One region of the Paenibacillus sp. ACRSA genome, then DNA from elsewhere that is predicted to be linked to it. Evidence: riboswitches for the same ligand, from Rfam matches in the RefSeq annotation. Region 1 holds a riboswitch; the other holds the start of a gene.

Evidence for each region. A riboswitch is a leader RNA that binds a small molecule or an ion and turns the genes downstream of it on or off. The one in region 1 is predicted to bind ZMP and ZTP.
Region 2: it holds a riboswitch for ZMP and ZTP, as region 1 does, so the genes downstream of both, MH215_RS22725 (DJ-1/PfpI family protein) here and MH215_RS21175 (TIGR01440 family protein) in region 1, are expected to answer to the same signal.

What each region holds. Positions count from the first base shown of each region.
Region 1 is NZ_JAKRNP010000008.1:89,841-93,014, reverse strand. It holds gene MH215_RS21180 (serine hydroxymethyltransferase) at 1-823, opposite strand, end outside; gene MH215_RS21175 (TIGR01440 family protein) at 1,038-1,631, opposite strand; ZMP/ZTP riboswitch at 1,771-1,852, opposite strand; gene MH215_RS21170 (low molecular weight protein arginine phosphatase) at 2,092-2,664, opposite strand; gene MH215_RS21165 (manganese efflux pump MntP) at 3,019-3,174, opposite strand, start outside.
Region 2 is NZ_JAKRNP010000009.1:206,816-209,989, reverse strand. It holds gene MH215_RS22735 (glycine betaine uptake BCCT transporter) at 1-85, opposite strand, end outside; gene MH215_RS22730 (MaoC family dehydratase) at 387-812, shown strand; ZMP/ZTP riboswitch at 963-1,044, shown strand; gene MH215_RS22725 (DJ-1/PfpI family protein) at 1,103-1,705, shown strand; gene MH215_RS22720 (GNAT family N-acetyltransferase) at 1,718-2,191, shown strand; gene MH215_RS22715 (hypothetical protein) at 2,291-2,452, shown strand; gene MH215_RS22710 (elongation factor G) at 2,449-3,174, shown strand, end outside.

The sequences.
Region 1 (3,174 bases):
ACGCTTCACCCAATGCTACTGCTTTGGAAGCAATAACGTGCATCAATGGTCCACCTTGGGAACCAGGGAATACCGCTTTATCAATTGCAGCAGCCCATGCTTTGGTACACAGGATCATACCACCACGTGGTCCACGCAATGTTTTGTGAGTTGTCGTTGTTACGAAATGTGCATGTGGAACCGGGTTTGGATGCAAACCAGCGGCAACCAATCCAGCGATGTGTGCCATGTCTACCATGAACAATGCGCCTACGTCATTAGCAATGGAAGCCAATTTTTCGAAATCAATTGTACGTGGATATGCACTTGCGCCTGCCACGATCATACGAGGACGGTGCTTGAACGCTGCTTTGCGAACTTCATCATAATCGATCAAGAATGTATCTTCTTGTACGCCATATGCTACAAAGTTGTAGAGCAAACCAGATGCATTCACCGGGCTACCATGCGTAAGGTGACCACCATGTGCAAGGTTCATACCCAGTACCGTATCTCCAGGCTTGAGTGCCGCAAGATAAACTGCCATGTTCGCTTGTGCACCAGAGTGTGGTTGAACGTTAACATGCTCTGCTCCAAACAATTCTTTAGCGCGATCACGTGCGATATCTTCCACGATATCTACGTGCTCACAACCGCCATAGTAACGTTTGCCTGGATATCCTTCAGCATATTTGTTCGTCAGAACGGAACCAAGCGCTTCAATAACCGCTTCGCTTACAATGTTCTCAGATGCAATCAACTCAATGTTGTTCTGCTGACGTTTCAACTCCAGATTCATCGCTTCCAATACCGCCGGGTCATTCTTACGCAATTGTTCCATGATTAAATTCCTCCTAATATAAGTGAAGTTATAAAGTGAAATTATGTTTACACGTAAACGAAGAGTGCAACACCAATCTGGAGAAGCAGAGCGTTCGCGTTTATCACCGGATTTCCCCTTTGTAAAAGGGATTCAAAGAAATCTGGGGATAACAGCGATCGAAAGATGGTGATGCAATCGAAGTCAGAAGTGTAACCCCATTGTTTCACTTTATACGTTAGTCACAAAATGTCGAATCAGGCTGCTCTTCCATACGATACACTGCACGTTCCCCACCAATCAACTTCGGACGTGTCAACGCTGTCGTCACACGGGCATCTCCAATGTAACGAAGTGATGTCCGAAAAGGAACCGCCACATGCCGCAAATGCATACCAATCATCGTCTCTCCAATATCCAGCCCTGCGTGTGCTTGCACATGTTCTGCCAGACAAGGATCGGTAAGTGATCGATAAGCTGCAGATGCCATTGAACCACCCGCTGTAGGTACAGGTACCGCACCTACCTCGGTCAATCCCAGACGCACTAACACAGAACGCTCCATTACCAGCGCACGATTCAAATGCTCACAGCATTGAAAGACGGATTCAAAACCGAATTCCTGTTGCACCTCACGGATCCCCGCAAGAAGCTGCTGTGCCACTTCAATCGCACCGCTCGTACCAATCCGTTTACCTGCCACCTCACTAGTGCTCGTACCAATGACAACGATATGCCCTGATCCAAGCTTCCCTGCAGTGGCCAGCTCACGCAAAATGGATGCGGTCTGTTCCTGCAATCCGGGTTGTTCCGAATCTAACTCAATAGTCATCCTATCGCCTCCCGATATCATCATGCCCGACTTCCAAATGACAGCCTTTCGTATTCCAACATGGCATTTCAGGTACTATTATAGCGAATAAACAGATGAAAGACGAAAAAAAGAGCAGTCTGCGGGTATCGCAGAATTGCTCTTTTGCCCAGGCGACCGGCCGTTTGTTCCGGTGCTCCATTGTGGTTGTGCCCACTTCGTCGCCAGTTACACCGGATCCCTGTTTTCCCCTTCATCATAAAACAACCTGCGTTTAAAATCAACGGGTAATTTACATCCCATGTTCTGTTTTTATATGAAATTTCAAGTACATGGAGCTTTGTTATAGCAATCATATTGAGGATTAACCTTAGATGGCTAAGCTATGCAACATTTTTATTATCAAGCCGATTACATATGTCAGCGTCCAAGGTTTCGTTACTACCAATACGCTGTTTACATTGCCCCTGCACACTCTGCCTTATTCCAACTTGTCCAGAAGTCGATCAAGCGCGGTTCGAATCTCAGCAGCTGTCACGTTGTAATCATCTCGATTGCCGCCAAATGGATCGGAGATGTCGAAGCTTGGAATTCGTTGTCGGATCTCAATGACACGTTCCCGCTCCGATGCTAGTATTTCTTGACCAAGTGCACGCTTCATCTCCAATGTCGCGAACAAGCTATCTAGTTCCTGCAGATCATTCATCACTTGACCGTCATCTTCCACGTATTCTTTAAGTGTATAGGTTTTGTGGACGGAGTCCGGGAAAACTTGTAGCACATGCTGCTTATGACTGCGAGTCAGTGTAAGAATCAGATCAGCCCAACCAACAAGCCCTGCACTCAGTTGTGTGGAGTGTGGCGGCCCTTCTACACGATGATCCTTCAGTACCGCCTCGGCATGACGTGAAATCGGCATTCCCTGTGTGGCAGCAACACCCGCTGAACGCACCTCGACTTGAATGCCACGCTCCGAAGCAAGCTTACGCAAAAGCCCCTCTGCCATGGGGCTGCGGCACGTATTACCTGTACATACAAACAAAATATGTTTCATTGTGGTAGCCTCCCCATTTATATATGTTATCAAATGTATACATCATCGTTTAAGAAATTGAATTACGATTGCAACAATATTAGTTGCTTTAAGTGCGTGTTCAAAAAAGGGATTAAGCTAGAAATGGATTAACGGTACATAGGCTAAATGACGTGGACAACTACATTTTCCCTGAAGGAAACAAACTTCGTAAGCATCAACTTATTCAGCTGAGAAGTTACTCAAGTCATCCATCGTAATCAAAAGCGAACCTTCTGCAAAGTCTCTTTCCTTCGATTATACTCACACCAGAACGATATACAACCACTCGGCTTATAACCATTCAGTCTAGTCAGTGCAATCATGGGTTACAACTCAAAAGATAAACAATAATCCAAAGGCGAGCAGAATCGCTCCACCTACAGCTTCACCATAGTCCCCCAGGTTATGACTCACCCGTCGTCCAAGCAACAGACCCATCATCGACATCAAGCCTCCGCACACGCCAAAAGCAAGCACAGTCAAGATCAG
Region 2 (3,174 bases), on a different contig from region 1:
TAGCCACTTCCGCTAGCTGATCAGGAGCGACGGCTCCCCATATTGCAAACAGTGCAACGATTATAATTGTGATTGTAAATACCATGAAGAGACCTCCGTTATGTAAGCTACAGCCAACTGTTTCTTAGTATGTGCTAGTCCAGCTCGCAATATTTCAATAAAGCTAGCTGTTGATAAAATAAAACAAACTGCCGTGTAATGAAACACTTCAGTTTATTTTGATCTTTTTTGAACCAACATATTGCCTATAAATTTAAGAAACATGAGAACTTTAACAGAGTAATTAGTATCAAGTACTATAATCAAGTGTTATAATTGATAATCGAGTTAACTGTATTCCGAAATAAATTGGGTAAACAGACATGAAAAACAAAGGAGTTCAATCAATGAAAGTCAATGATTTTTTTGTAGGACAGACGTTTATAACAAAATCTCTTGAGCTCACGAAAGAGGATATTACAAGTTTTGCTACTGAATTTGATCCACAATATATGCATTTGGACGAAGAAAAAGCCAAAAAAGGAAGATTCAATGGGATCATTGCTTCGGGAATTCAAACCTTAGCGGTTTCGTTTAAACTTTGGATTGAAACGGGTAGTTATGGTGACGATGTCATTGCAGGTACCGCGTTTAATAATATCAAATTTGTAAAACCCGTGTATCCTGGCGATGTGTTGTACAACAAGGTAAAAGTTATTGATGTGGAAGAAAAGAAAAACGAAACAGGTCTTGTAACGGTGAAGTTTTCTACCTTTAATAGTAAAGAAGAGCTCGTTTTTGAAGGAGATTTAACAGCTCTGGTCAAAAAGTAGTGTCCCAGGTCAAGGACAAGCGGTTATTTCCTCATTAATTCATTAAGCTAACGGTCAGGTTAGCTGAAAAAAATGGAGAGAAGTGAAAGTATGTATAAATTTCATATATTTACAGAGGAAAAAGATGTCATGTATACTTAGTGTTAAATTTCTGGTATGTGTGACTGGCGTAAACGTGGAGTGAACCACGAGGAAGCACATATTTTATATGCCGTACGCCTGGGCAAAGTGTTTGATCTGTTGATCAAACACTTTTTTATTATTCAGGTAATGAGAGGATGGTAGCGGCAATGAAAATGGCTTTTGTGTTATTCGATGGAATGACAAGCATGGACTTAGTTGGATTTTATGAAGCAGTGACTTGGCTAGCGATTCTGAAAGCGAAGGAAAACGTATCATGGACATTCTGTGCAAACAAGGATGAAATTACAGATGATCGGGGACTGAAAATCAAATCCGGTGCGGTGCTACCTAATCTAGGTGATTTTGATCTAGTGTTTTTCCCCGGTGGATTATCAACTAGAATGCTTAGATTTGATGAGGATTTCATAGGCTGGGTTCGAACGGCAGAGAATGTACCGTATAAAATTTCTATTTGTACAGGGGCTTTGCTGATGGGTGCAGCAGGTTTCCTGAATGGAAAAAAGGCTACAACAAACTCATCAGCTTATGATTTACTGGCTCCTTATTGTGCAGAAGTAATTTCAGCGCGTGTCGTGCGTGACGGTAATACGGTAACTGGTGCGGGGGTTACAGCTTCCATTGACTTGGGGCTTTACATGGTTGAAATGTTGACGAGTACAGAGATTGTTCTTCAAGTTCAGCAGAAATTAGAGTATCCATATTATGAGGCTGGTAATCTAAAAGATGTCTACATGCAAACTTTTCGGTAGGGGGACAAGAAGATGAAAATTCGCCTTTTTCAAGCGCTAGACATGCCAGTCGTGTTGAATATGATGAAAGATCATGATTTTCAGTTCCCGGCGTTTATTCGCGAGCAGTATCCCGCGCGCTGGGATTCATATTTAGACATGCCGGATGAGCGTATCCATGCTTATTATGTCATGCTTGATGAAGCGGATATGGTCATAGGTCATGCTGGCTACATTCTTCAGCCTACTGTTAACCGGTATGAAATCGTTGGCGTTGTTACGTGCAAATCTCACCTTCGACAAGGAGTTGCACATAGACTAATCTCTAAGATTTGTACAAAATTAACTGAACTCGGATGCGGTGATGTCATGCTGTATACGCTTGATCATGAAAAAAATCAAGCTGCACTCGCATTTTATGAACGAATGAAGTTTCAAAGGGAACGTGTCGATATGAACTATTATACGTCTGGGTTTCATAGACTTGCACTGGTTAAAACGTTATAGGAGAGCATAAGAAACGAGTTGATTAATTCAACGAGAATGATTGCTTCATCAATTGTGGAATCCTGTAATTTCGAATGTTTTTATATACGGAGGGAGGGTATGGTTATCAAAATACGAGAAATTATGCCAGATGATTATACTGAAGTTGTTATCTTATGGAACGATGTACTGGGCGTACGTACGGTTACAGATGAGAACTTTCGTATTACGATGGATCAGATGAGCAGAATAACAAGAAATGTTGAAAGTGGGATTCTATGAAACGACTAACGATTGGCCTGTTCGCCCATGTGGATGCAGGTAAAACAACTTTTGCCGAACAGCTGCTGTACCATACGAACAGTATCCGGTCGCGAGGGCGGGTGGATCATCAGGATACGTTTCTGGACAGCCACGACATCGAGCGGGCAAGGGGCATTACCGTGTTCGCAGATCAGGCGGTACTAGAGTATAAAGGTGACAGTTACTATTTAATAGACACGCCTGGACACGTCGATTTCTCCCCAGAGATGGAGCGGGCAATTCAGGTCATTGATTATGCCATTTTGATAGTAAGCGCAGTTGAAGGTGTCCAGGGTCATACGGAAACAGTCTGGCAGCTACTGCGGAAACATCAGATCCCGACGTTTTTCTTTATCAACAAGACGGATCGGATTGGAGCGGATGCAAGCAGAACGGAGGCGGATATACGTCAGCATTTGACAGGGGAAGTATGTTGCATTACGGAGAGCTTCACTGACGGTATGATCGCTGAACCGCTACGTGAGGTCATGGCTGAGCGGGACGAAACCTTGCTGGAAGCATTCCTGGAGGGGAGAGAAGATTCTGGTTTCTGGTTAAAAGCCTTGCAGAAGATGATTGCGGAGGGTCTTCTCTTCCCTTGTGCTCACGGCTCTGCGCTTCAGGATACTGGCGTCGTTGAATTTCTGGATCAGCTGCACCTGCTGACGACAACCACTTATGACGTGGATGCTTCGTTCCAG